Regions from separate parts of the Thalassotalea sp. SU-HH00458 genome, predicted to be linked through region 1. Evidence: predicted binding sites of a transcription regulator. Region 1 holds the regulator's gene; each other region holds the start of a gene.
What was found. Region 1 encodes NrdR, which represses ribonucleotide reductase genes. Its sites were predicted from a motif close to AAACACNANATNTNGTGTTT; they were not measured.
Positions count from the first base shown of each region.

Region 2: ABXH06_RS03910 (adenosylcobalamin-dependent ribonucleoside-diphosphate reductase) is a predicted target of NrdR. The motif match lies at 2,311-2,330, and genes of this name have one in related genera.
Region 3: nrdA (class 1a ribonucleoside-diphosphate reductase subunit alpha) is a predicted target of NrdR. The motif match lies at 2,276-2,295, and genes of this name have one in related genera.

Region 1 is NZ_BAABWW010000001.1:431,912-436,499, forward strand. It holds gene ribBA (bifunctional 3,4-dihydroxy-2-butanone-4-phosphate synthase/GTP cyclohydrolase II) at 1-609, opposite strand, end outside; gene ABXH06_RS01935 (riboflavin synthase) at 632-1,294, opposite strand; gene ribD (bifunctional diaminohydroxyphosphoribosylaminopyrimidine deaminase/5-amino-6-(5-phosphoribosylamino)uracil reductase RibD) at 1,314-2,441, opposite strand; gene nrdR (transcriptional regulator NrdR) at 2,469-2,924, opposite strand; gene glyA (serine hydroxymethyltransferase) at 3,060-4,316, opposite strand.
Region 2 is NZ_BAABWW010000002.1:205,340-209,927, forward strand. It holds gene ABXH06_RS03895 (Do family serine endopeptidase) at 1-353, opposite strand, end outside; gene ABXH06_RS03900 (Z-ring associated ZapG family protein) at 434-898, opposite strand; gene zapE (cell division protein ZapE) at 1,082-2,197, shown strand; gene ABXH06_RS03910 (adenosylcobalamin-dependent ribonucleoside-diphosphate reductase) at 2,398-4,554, shown strand; gene ABXH06_RS03915 (TSCPD domain-containing protein) at 4,577-4,588, shown strand, end outside.
Region 3 is NZ_BAABWW010000003.1:174,477-179,064, reverse strand. It holds gene nrdA (class 1a ribonucleoside-diphosphate reductase subunit alpha) at 1-2,201, opposite strand, end outside; gene ABXH06_RS06040 (HAD family hydrolase) at 2,598-3,278, opposite strand; gene ubiG (bifunctional 2-polyprenyl-6-hydroxyphenol methylase/3-demethylubiquinol 3-O-methyltransferase UbiG) at 3,281-3,988, opposite strand; gene gyrA (DNA topoisomerase (ATP-hydrolyzing) subunit A) at 4,343-4,588, shown strand, end outside.

The DNA.
Region 1 (4,588 bases):
TTCGTTAGCATTTCTATATTCAATTAAATCAGCAATCGTGCCCATTTTTAAGCCATGCTTTTGAGCAATAACTTCTAGATCAGGACGACGTGCCATAGTGCCGTCTTCATTTAAAATTTCAACAATCACGGCTGCGGCTTCTAACCCTGCTAAACGAGCTAAATCTACACCGGCTTCGGTGTGACCCGCTCGATTTAACACTCCACCATCTTTTGCCATTAAAGGAAAGATATGGCCTGGTTGTACAATGGAATGCTGATTAGCGTCTTTACCGATTGCAGCAAGCACAGTAGTTGCACGATCTGCAGCCGAAATACCCGTAGTAACGCCTTCTGCAGCTTCTATTGAAACCGTAAAGTTAGTAGAAAATTGCGCATCATTTTTATCGACCATTAACGGTAAATTAAGTTTTTTACAGTGCTCAACGGACATCGGCATACAAATTAAGCCACGGCCATGAGTAGCCATAAAATTTATCGCTTCAGGAGTCACTAACTCCGCGGCCATAATAAAATCGCCTTCGTTTTCACGATCTTCATCGTCCATCAAGATAACCATTTTACCTTGTTTGATATCTTCGATGATCTCTTTTGGAGAGTGTAAATTCATGATTTCCTCTTAATTTTTCTTTCTAACCTTTAAGAAAGCCACTTTGTATTAACAAAGCTTCTGTTACGCCAGAAGGCGCTTGTTGGGTATTACTTTTTTTCAATAATAATCGCTCAATATAGCGAGCCATTACGTCAACTTCTATATTCACTTTACTGCCAACTTGATAACTTGGCATAATAGTTTGCTCACTGGTATGCGGTACAATTGTCAGCCTAAATTGGTCTTGCGTTAAACTATTTACCGTTAGACTTACGCCATCAATAGTAATCGAGCCTTTTTCAGCGATATAAGGCGCAATTTCTTCTGACATGCTGAGCCAGTATTCAATACTGTTTCCGTTTTGCTTTATCGAATTGACTATCGCAACGGCATCAACATGACCAGAGACGATATGACCACCAAAACGAGTGGTCGGTAGCATGGCTTTTTCTAAATTAACCTGTTGATTAGCACCGTAATGCGCAAAGCCCGTTCGAGTTAATGTTTCATTAGAAACATCGGCAGTAAAGCTATGTTGATCAAACGCCACCACAGTTAAACAAATGCCGTTTGTCGCAATAGAGTCACCAAGTTTAACGTCACTCATATCCAACGATTGTGTATCAATGGTTATGCGCGCGCCGTCACCACTGATATTAACTTGTTTAATTTTTCCAACCGCTTCAATAATTCCAGTAAACATGTAGTGTCTCTAATAATTGCTAGGTAAATTTTGCGGTGATTTTCAAGTCAGCACCGACTAAAGTAATGTCTGAAAAGGTAAGTGTTTTTGCTTGCGATAACGCTTGCACAAAAGGCATATTTAATAAGCCTTTTCCTTCATGTCCCATCAGCTTGGGAGCTTGATATAACACAAGTTCATCAACCAAGTTTTGTTCAATAAAAGCACCGGCTAAGGTCATGCCTGATTCAATTAATACCTCATTATACTCTTTTTTTGCTAATGTATTTAACAAGGCGGATAAATCAACGTGCTCGTTATTCAACGCTTTTGGCAAGATCACTTCTTCTACAAAATGAGGCCACTGTTGATTATTTTCAATGCTAGTTCTGATTAATAAAATTGGCGAGGCCTCAGAGAAAAAAGCTAAATCAGGCGTTAAACGATTTTTCGTATCGATGACCACGCGTACCGGTTGTCTAACTGCTTGCTCTTTGTAATGTAACCGCGCATCACCTAACTCTGACCATCGAACATTCATTCGAGCATTATCGACTAAAACAGAGTCCGCTCCGGTAATTACGGCACAACTTTGTGCCCTTAATTTTTGTACATCTTGGCGTGCTGATTTGGACGTGATCCATTGACTCTCACCACTCGCCATTGCTGTTTTACCATCAAGACTTGCGGCAAGTTTACAGCGCACATAAGGAAAACCTAAAGTCATTCGGTTAATAAAACCTAAATTTAACGCTTTTGCGTCTTGTTCAAGTAAACCCGAATAAGTTTCAATGCCTGCCTGTTCAAGCAAAGCTAGTCCTCGACCAGAAACATGAGGATTTGGGTCAACCATAGCGGCAATGACTTTACTAACGCCGGCATCAATCAAAGCGTTTGCACAAGGAGGAGTGCGACCAACATGTGAACAAGGCTCTAACGTCACATAAGCCGTTGCACCTTGTGCATTTGTGCCCGCCATTGCTAACGCATGTACTTCAGCGTGTCCTTGCCCCGCTTTTTCATGAAAGCCTTCTCCGACAATTTGACCATGATTAACGATCACACAACCAACTCTCGGATTTGGCGATGTCGTATAAATTCCGCGTTCAGCCAATCGTATAGCTTGTGCCATAAATTGATGATCTGATGGAGTAAATGTATTCTTCATATGGAATATGTTTGCCAAATTAGCGCATTATTTATCGCTGCCGAGTCGGGCAATTTCTTCACCAAACTCTTTCACATCTTCAAATGAGCGATACACAGAAGCAAACCTTACATAGGCGACTTTATCGAGGTCTTTCAATTGCCCCATAATAATATTGCCTAACAGTTCGCTACTAATTTCACGTTCGCCTGTTGCCCGCATTTGCGACTTCACTTTATTGATAGACAATTCAACTTGCTCAACGCTTACAGGTCGTTTTTCTAACGCGCGAACTAAACCACTGCGCATTTTATCTTCATTGAAAGGCTCTCTTGAACCATCTCGTTTAATAATGCGAGGCATCACTAATTCTGCAGATTCAAAGGTTGTAAACCGCTCTTGACAAGCTACACACTCACGACGGCGGCGAATTTGATGTCCGTCAGACACCAGTCGAGAATCGATCACCTTAGTATCGGTAGCCGAGCAAAATGGGCAATACATGAAACGCTCCAAAAATTTTATTACAGCGCAAAAATAACAATGGCCGCTAAGGCGGCCATTTTAATCTAAATACATTGATAATAAAAACGTTAATAGCAATTAAGCTTATTATCAATTAATACGCCAATCGACGTGCTATTTATAAACAGGGAAACGTGAGCATAATTCTTTCACGTTTTCTTGTACTTTGACGATGGTTTCTTCGTTATTAATATCGTCTAAAATATCACAAATCCAACCCGTTAATGCTTTCGTTTCTTCAAGACCAAAACCGCGACGAGTAATTGCTGGAGTTCCTAAACGTAAACCAGAAGTTACAAATGGTGAACGAGGATCATTTGGCACTGAATTTTTATTTACAGTTATATGAGCACGACCTAAAGCGGCATCAGCGTCTTTACCCGTAATATCTTTATCAATTAAATCAAGCAATAATAAGTGGTTTTCTGTACCATTTGAAACCACTTTATAGCCACGTTCTTGAAGTACCGCAACCATAGCTTTAGCGTTATCTAAAACGTTTTGTTGATACACCTTAAACTCAGGCGCTAACGCTTCTTTAAATGCTACCGCTTTAGCCGCAATAATGTGCATTAAAGGACCACCTTGGCCACCTGGGAATACCGCGCTGTTTAATTTTTTATAAACATCTTCATCATCACAACCTGAAATAATTAAACCACCGCGAGGGCCTGCTAATGTTTTATGCGTTGTGGTAGTAACGACGTGAGCATGAGGAACTGGGTTCGGGTATAAACCTGCAGCAATTAAACCTGCAACATGAGCCATATCAACGAAAAAGTAAGCGCCAACTTTATCAGCAATTTCACGCATACGTGCCCAATCTACAACACCAGAGAATGCAGAGAAACCGCCGATGATCATTTCTGGTTTGTGCTCAAGCGCTAATGCTTCAAGTTCTTCATAATTGATATCACCAGTTTCTGGGTGAAGGCCATATTGAAATGCTTCGTAAGACTTACCAGAAAAGTTAACATGCGAACCGTGAGTTAAATGGCCACCATGAGCAAGGCTCATGCCTAACACTTTACCGCCCGGCTTAACTAATGCTTGGAAAACAGCGGCATTGGCTTGTGAACCAGCATGTGGTTGAACGTTTGCGTAAGTAGCACCAAATAATTCTTTCGCACGATCGATAGCTAATTGCTCTGCAACATCCACATATTCACAACCACCGTAATAACGCTTACCTGGGTAACCTTCAGCATATTTATTGGTTAATTGCGAACCTTGTGCTTCTAACACTCGTGGGCTACAGTAGTTTTCTGAAGCGATTAGCTCAATGTGTTCTTCTTGACGCACCACTTCACTACTCATTGCCTGATATAATTCAGGGTCAAAATCAGCAATATTCATATCACGTGTAAACATATTTTATCCTCAAGTAATGAGCCAGCAGCTAAACCAACAGGCTATCTTGTTAAGTTCAATTTTAATGCCGCACATTCTGCCCTAAAGAGGCTCATTTGTACATGTAAAAACCCACTTGAATTAGCTCATTTTGTACTGAGCTATTCCAGTGAGTATTGGTTAAAATGCGGTAAAAGTTTTTAATAACGAAATCTAATTCGTCTTGAAGATAATATATCGAATAAAAAACCAAAGAACAACAAATAAAACACAGCTATCAATAGTGATCCCGA
Region 2 (4,588 bases), on a different contig from region 1:
ATCTCATCTGCTTCGTTGATGACATGGTTATTTGTGACGATATAACCTTTGTCAGCATCAATGATGACGCCAGAACCAAGTCCTTGAAAAGGTCTTTCTCGTGTAGGGTTTTGTTGGCGAGGATTGCCGAAGAAAAACTTAAAAGCATCGGGGATATTCCTTTGTTGTACTTCATGTGTACCTCGAACAGAAATAAGCACAACCGCCGGCGTTACTTCTTCTAGCATAGGCGCCAAACTTGGCACTTTTTGGCCACTCACAGAAAAAGGGAGATTAGCTTGAGCAGGTAAACTCGTTAAAGCTAAACTACTGGTAAGTAAAACGCTGCTGATTAAAACTGACATTTTATTCATATGTAAGGACACTCCAAAAAGACATTAATACAAAAAAATATAAATACTCAATTAAAGACGTTAACCTGTGAACTAAGTTCCTAATTTTCAATATTGCTATTTGTAACAGATTGTTTCTTATCAGCAAAAAGCCCGCTTGCTTCACCTGAATAATCGAGTGGCGCTTCCGTGACTTCATTATCGCTTTTACGTTCTTCTTTATTGTGTCGAAGCGCAACAGTTTGAGCTAATTGTTCTTGGGTTTCTTTCGAGAAAAAAGGCATTGCGTCGCTTTCTTTAGGCGTCGCTTTTTGCAATAACTGCGTACTTTTCTCCATTTGCTTCATCGCTTTTTGGCAGGTGTTATTCATTTGCTCTAACAATTCTTTTGAATGATCTAAATGTTCAGCAACATCCACTTTATATTGCGCCAAAGAGGCTTCACTTTGATTTACTTTTTCTGCAAGCTTTTGATTTTCTTGATTAGAAGCAGATAAAAATCTACTTGCAAAAAAGCCTACAGTTGAGCCAACGACAAAAATGATGATTCCAATAACGATATCCATAAGCTTTTTACCTTTTATTTTGTTGCGGAAAATTGTATTCACATTAAAAATTGGTGAAAATAGAGATTAACACACTGCTTTTGTTTTTGCTCGCAGCTAAACGTTTTATCCTATTAGCAAATATGTATGCAAATATGTTTTTTTCAAGCAAAAACAAGCTTAAATAATAGATTATATTCACAGATGATTACGCTTTCCCCACTCGAAAAATATAGAGAAGACCTAAACCGCGATGATTTTCAATATGATGCCGCTCAAGAGAATGCGGTTAAAAATTTACAACGTTTATATGAATGTTTACAAAGTAAGCCACTACCGGTAACGGGTTTTAAAAAAGTTTTCAATCGTTGGAAACGCGTTGTCGCGAAAGCTGAAATTAAGCCTGTTCAAGGCATTTATTTTTGGGGAGGTGTTGGTCGAGGCAAAACTTATTTAGTTGATACTTTTTATGACTGTTTGCCGTTTAAAAATAAAATGCGAGTACATTTTCATCGCTTTATGCACAGGGTTCACCAAGAATTAGAAGGCTTAACTGGGCAATCAGATCCGTTAAAAATTATTGCTAAACGTTTCGCACAAGAAACGTGTATTATTTGTTTCGATGAGTTTTTTGTATCAGACATCACAGATGCCATGATCTTAGGAACCTTGTTTGAAGAATTGTTTGCCCACAATGTAACCTTAGTGGCAACGTCGAATATTATACCTGATGAGCTTTATCGTAATGGCTTGCAACGAGAAAGATTTTTACCCGCCATTAAATTAATTAACCAACATTGTGATGTTATTAATGTTGATAGTGGCGTCGATTATCGATTGAGAACGTTAGAGCAAGCTGAAATTTATCATGCGCCGCTGGATGAAAAAGCCGATGAAAATTTACATCGTTATTTCGATCAACTTTCAATTGAAGTTGGTGTAAACAATAAAGCTATTGAAATAAACAACCGCGAATTAGCCACGATCAAAGCTTCTGATGGTATTGTTTATTTTGAGTTTTCTGAATTGTGCGAGTCAGCTCGAAGCCAAAATGATTATATGGAAATTAGCCGTTTATTCCATACAGTATTAGTTGCTAATGTCACTCAAATGAATGTAGACAGTGATGACGCCGCTAGGAGGTTTATTGCTATGGTTGATGAGTTTTATGAGCGTAAAGTTAAGTTAATTATTTCAGCCGAAGTCGTGATGGAAGAATTATATACGACAGGCGGTTTAGTCTTTGAATTCAAACGTTGTTTAAGTCGTTTACAGGAAATGCAATCTCATGATTATCTTGCTTCGGAGCATTTGCCTTAAACTGTAATTCAGTGATTAATTAAAATTTTGTTAAAAATAACACCGAAACAACGCGGTGTTTTTTTATGCCAATTTTTTACGGGTTACTATATCTTGTGTTTTTGTTTGATTTAGATCGCAATATATAGTGCTTTGGCTTTGCCCCTTTCTTTTTTTCAGTATGATGTTGAAAAAAATGATAACAATAAAAGGGGAGATATATGCCGCTAACTAAAGAAAAACCTACTCACCATATGCTCAATATACAAGCCGCGTCGATTGATATTTGGGATAAAAAGTATCGACTTAAAGATAAACATGGTAACCCTCAAGAAAACACCATTGAAGAAACATTTGCTCGTGTAGCGAAGGCGCTTGCCGATATTGAGACAACGAATCATCAATACTGGTATGAAAAATTTCTTTGGGCATTAAACTCTGGCGCTTATCCTGCTGGTCGGATAATTGCTAATGCCGGAGCCAGTGAATTTAAACCTGCTACCTCTACGATAAATTGTACCGTGTCTGGGACCATCGATGATTCAATGACCGGTATTTTAGGCAAAGTCCATGAATCTGGCCTTACTTTAAAAGCTGGTTGTGGTATTGGCTATGAGTTTTCAACTTTAAGACCAAATGGTGCCTATGTCGCTGGCGCAGGGGCTCGAACATCAGGGCCTATGTCGTTTATGGATATTTTCGATAAAATGTGTTTCACCGTCAGCTCGGCTGGAGGTAGACGTGGCGCGCAAATGGGGGTTTTTGACATCTCTCATCCCGATGTAAAAGACTTTATTTTGGCAAAGCGTGAGCATGGGCGTTTACGACAATTCAATTTATCATTATTGATCACTGACGACTTTATCCAGGCGGTAAAAAATGATGCTGACTGGCCGCTCGTTTTTCCTATTTCACAACAAGCACTCAATACGGAAAATATTGCCCTTTCAGATCAAAGTAAGATCCTCTTTCGTGAGAATTATTTTGAAGACGACTACCTGAAGAAACATGATTATATTCTCAATGAAAATGGTTTAATCGCTTGTAAAATATACGGCCATATTCCAGCACATCGTTTATGGGACATGATCATGAGTAATACGTTTGACTATGCCGAACCGGGATTTTTATTAATCGATCACGCCAATGAATACAATAATAATTGGTTTTGTGAAAAATTACGCGCCAGTAATCCTTGTGGTGAACAGATACTACCTCCCTATGGCGCATGTTTATTAGGATCAATCAATTTAGTTAAGTTTGTTGATAAACCTTTTACTGATGCTGCACAGTTTAATTGGCATACGTTTAAAAACGTCGTACAGGTTTTCACGCGAATGCTAGATAACGTTGTGGAAATTAATGGCCTTCCTTTAGCGCAACAACAACAAGAAATTTTAAATAAACGTCGCCATGGTATGGGGTATTTAGGATTAGGTTCGACGTTAACGCTATTAAAAATTCCTTATAATAGTCAGCAAGCCATTGCTTTTACTGAAGAGGTTTCTAAGGTTATGGCATTGACGGGGTGGCAAGAAGCGTTAAATTTAGCCGAAGAAAAAGGTCCCGCTCCTGTGTTATTACAAACATTTAGTGTTACCAAACAAATGCTGAGTAAACGGCCAGAAATGGTCAAAGATGGATTTAAAGAAGGTGATAAAGTTAAAGGCTCAGTATTACATGCAAAATATAGCCGATATATGCAACGAATCGCCGAAGAAGATCCAGAACTTGTTGAGGCGTTAGCTAAAACGGGGGCGAGGTTTACTCACCATTCATCTATCGCTCCAACAGGAACGTTAGCACTTAGTTTGGGCAATAATGTTTCAAATGGTATTGAGCCAAGTTTTGCCCATGAATATCAGCGTAATATCATCCGAGAAGGAAAAAAATCAAAAGAGTCTGTTCCTGTCTCAAGCTTTGAGCTTTTAGCATACCGACATTGCATGAATGAAAATGCTGAAGTTTATGGCCAAGAAGGTGAAAATAGATTGCCTGATTATTTTACAGCCAGTGAAAATATTACACCGAAAGAGCATGTTGATATTCAATCAGCCGCGCAATATTGGATCGACTCATCCATTTCTAAAACGATAAACGTACCTACCGATATCGATTATCAATCATTTAAAGATGTTTACCTTTATGCACACGAAAAAGGGTTAAAAGGTTGTACAACTTTTCGTTTTAACCCCGAAGTACATCAAGGTGTGTTAGTGAAAGAAACTGATTTAGCCAATGTGCAATACCAATTTACCTTAGCGGATGGCACTACTATCCATGCCAAAGGTAACGAAGAAATAATGTATGACGGCGAAGTGCATACGGCGGCGAATTTACATGATGCCTTAAAAGAAGGGTATTACGGTAAATTATAACGACTTAAAAAAGAGAAAAAACATGCAAGAAATT
Region 3 (4,588 bases), on a different contig from region 1:
GTATTGTGATAATACATCGTTTTCACACCAAGTTTATAAGCGGTAAGTAGGTCTTTTAGAATTTGTTTGACCGGTACTTTACCCCCTTCAAATTTAGAAGGATCATAATTGGTGTTGGCAGAAATCGTTTGATCAACAAATTTTTGCATAATACCAACAAGTTGTAAGTAACCTTCATTATTTGGAATATTCCATAATAACTCATAGTTATCTTTTAGTTTTTCATACTCAGGTACAACTTGTTTTAAAATACCATCTTTACTTGCTTTTACGCTGATCAAACCACGAGGAGGCTCGATACCGTTGGTGGCATTTGATATTTGCGATGATGTTTCTGATGGCATCAAAGCGGAAACTGTTGAATTTCTTACACCATGTTTTTTAATGCTTTCTCGTAATCCTTCCCAATCTAAATGTAAAGGCTCGCCAGTGATATTATCGATTTCTTTTTTATAAGTATCGATAGGTAAAATACCTTGCGATAGACGAGTTTCATTGAACTTAGGACAAGCGCCTTGTTCAATGGCTAACTTATTTGATGCTTGTAATAAATAGAACTGAATGGCTTCAAACGTTCTGTGCGTTAAGTTATTCGCACTCCCGTTTGAGTAAAAAACACCATTTTTTGCTAAGTAATAAGCGTAATTTATAACGCCTATACCTAAGGTTCTTCGGCCAAAAGTTGCATTTTCAGCGGCTGGCATTGGGTAATCTTGATAATCTAATAAATTATCTAATGCTCGCACAGCTAAATCGGCTAAACCTTCTAATTCATCTAAGCTTTCAATCGCACCTAAATTGAACGCTGATAACGTACAAAGGGCTATTTCACCTTCGGGATCATTAATGTCATTTAATGGTTTCGTTGGTAAGGCAATCTCTAAACAAAGGTTACTTTGTCTAATTGGCGCAACTTCTGGATTAAATGGGCTATGAGTATTACAGTGATCAACGTTTTGTAAATAAATACGACCTGTACTTGCACGCTCTTGAGCAAATAACGTAAATAATTCAATTGCTTTAATGCACTTTTTACGAATAGAGTCATCAGCTTCATATTGTAAATATAAACGTTCAAATTCATCTTGATCTTCGAAAAAGGCATCATATAAACCAGGTACATCACTTGGACTAAATAACGTAATGGATTCACCTTTGATTAATCGTTGATACATGACTTTATTAAACTGAACACCGTAATCTAAGTGACGAACACGGTTTTCTTCAACACCACGGTTATTTTTTAGTACCAGTAAACTTTCAACTTCTAAATGCCAAAGTGGGTAAAATAGGGTAGCAGCACCACCACGTACACCGCCTTGAGAACAGCTTTTAACCGCTGTTTGAAAGTGTTTATAAAAAGGGATACAACCTGTGTGAAACGCTTCACCATTTCGAATAGAGCTACCTAATGCGCGAATTCTTCCCGCATTAATACCAATACCAGCACGTTGAGATACATATTTAACAATTGAGCTTGAGGCGGCATTAATCGAATCTAAACTATCACCACATTCAATTAAAACACATGAAGAAAACTGGCGGGTAGGTGTTCGTACCCCAGCCATTATTGGCGTTGGTAATGAAATTTTAAATGTAGAGATTGCGTTATAAAAACCTTCGATATAGCTTAAACGCGTCTCTTGAGGGTATTTTGCAAATAAACAAGCAGCGACCAATATATACAAAAATTGAGCGCTTTCGTAAATTTCACCAGTAACGCGGTTTTGAACTAAATATTTACCTTCTAGCTGCTTAACGGCCGCGTAGCTAAAATTTAAATCTCGGCGGTGATCTAAAAAGCTTTCCATTTGTTCGAATTCTTCTTGCGTATAATCGGCAAGCAAATGTTGATCATATTTTCCTAATTCAACAAGATTCACCACATGTGGATATAATTTAGGTGGCTCAAATTGTCCGTAAGCTTTTTTCCGTAAATGGAATATCGCTAAACGTGCAGACAAAAACTGATAATCAGGGGTCTCCTCTGAAATTAAATCAGCTGCTGCTTTGATGATGGTTTCATGAATATCTTCGGTTTTAATACCGTCATAAAATTGAATATGAGATTTCAGTTCTACCTGCGAGACAGATACATTATCTAAGTCTTCAGCAGCCCAAGCGATCACTTGGTGAATTTTCTCTAAATCGATGGGTTCTTTTTCGCCGTTACGCTTGGTTACAAAAAGATTGTTAGTCATGAAAAACCTGTTTATTAATTTTATTGTTTTAATTATTTAGGTGGATATTTACGGAAGATGGGCAAAATTCAGCAATGCACTACATCTTGGGTGTAAACATAAAACTGATCACAAGATAATGAGGTTTAAGCTTTATTGCAAGCACTAAAAAAGGCGATATTTTGCTCTAGATAAACCCGTTTAAATCTATGTTAGTGACAACTAACTTAGTATGGTCTTTTCAATTTGATTTTTGCGAAACGCAATATCTTTTTACATTTTTTTTTATCACGAAAACATCAGTATATTTATTTTAGTGATAATTTTACTATCTATATTACGTTTGGTAATATGATTTAAATTATCTTTTTAATTCAATCATTTACAGTAATTGCTTTATAAGTAGTCAGTTGTCGATTATCTAATCAATAATAAATCTTGTGGGGATTTTAGAATGTAATCTGCTTGCCACTCATGAATATTATCTGTGGATTTAATATATCCCCATTGTGCAACGAATGTTTTCATACCTGCTCGATTACCTGCTTCTATATCTCTTATGGCATCGCCAACATAAAGACAGTGCTTTGGATCAACTTTTATGGTTTCGCATGCATAAAATAAAGGTTCAGGATCTGGTTTTCTTTGCGGTAAAGTATCGCCCCCTACCATAACTGCACATTGCTCAAGTTCAATGAAAGAGGGCAGTAATTGTTTTGTTAAACCCTCGGGCTTATTGGTTACTATTCCCCAAGGGATATTGTCGGTATTTAAACGGGTTAATAACTCGGTCACACCAGGATATAAACAAGTCTGTCGAGCAATATTTTCTTGATAAAAATTCAAAAACTGTGTTCTTAATACATCATAATCATAGTTTTTCAATTGTGAATTAAAGCCTAATGTTAATAAGCCTAATGCACCATCTGAAGCGACGGGTCGATAAATCGCTTGTGGGACCTCGGGTAAATGATATTTACGCAATACAAAATTTAATGCTTCACCTAAATCATTGGCGGTATCTAATAAAGTACCGTCAAGATCAAAGAGTACCGCTTGGGTATTGTTGAGGACATCGCTTGGTGTTTTTATCGTCATGGTTAAACCTTTTGACAACATAAAATATAGTTGACGTCTAATGATTCAATTAATTTATGATTTTCGGTTAACGGATTGTAATGGATACCTGCAGCATCAATACATTTTAAATCATTTGCTTCGGCCCAACTTATTAATTGTGAGGGGCGAATAAAATGTGCATGGTCATGCGTACCATCAGGCACCAATTTAAACACTTTTTCTGCAGCAACTATCGCTAATAAATAAGACTTGATGGTTTTATTTAATGTAGAGAAGAATACGTAACCGCCTGGTTTCACCATCTTACTGCAAGCTTGAATAATAGAGGCAGGATCAGGAACATGTTCGAGCATTTCCATACAGGTAACCACATCGAAAAATTCTGGATGATGTTCTGCTTTCTCTTCAGCGGTAATTTTTTCATAGTTTACTTTTACATTGGCTTCAAGGGCGTGAAGTTTTGCTACATTTAAAGGCTCTTCTCCCATATCTATACCAGTTACCTGAGCACCTAATTTCGCTAAACTCTCGGCCAGAATACCGCCACCACAACCAACATCTATTATCGTTTTACCATAAATGTTTTGGGCATGCTGAATGATAAATTGTCGTCTTAAAGGATTGATTTGATGTAAGGGTTTAAAATCGCCATCTAATTCCCACCATTGGCTGGCTACTTTTTCAAACTTAGCAATTTCTTCTTGATTTACGTTTTGTTGATTAGACATATGCAGAGACATTCAAATAAAGATGAAATGCATTCTAAACCAAAGAGATTAATTCGACTAGTAAATGAAAAAGTTAGTTTAATAAATCTTAAATCGTAATTGTATCCGGATTGTTTAATTATCGACCATTTATTTAACTCTATGAATAAATTGAACTAAATTGGTAAGTATTCGGTTTATCCCAGGGTTTTTATCTTAAATCACTTTGTTTAAAATTATCACTTGAATTACATCGCTAACCAAAGCAGAATGTGATGTTATAAAGCAGTATAGTCTCATTGTTTTTTATGATAATATCGCTGCGATTTTAACAATAATAATTTCCAAATTCACATTTAGGGATACCGTCGTTATATGACCGATCTGGCAAAAAATATTGCACCAGTCAATATTGAAGATGAGCTTAAAAGCTCCTATTTAGATTATGCAATGAGCGTAATTGTAGGACGAGCGTTACCTGACGTTCGAGATGGTTTAAAACCAGTGCATCGCCGAGTTCTTTTTGCGATGAATGTTTTAGGTAATGACTATAACAAACCTTACAAAAAATCAGCCCGTGTGGTTGGTGATGTAATCGGTAAATATCACCCACATGGTGAT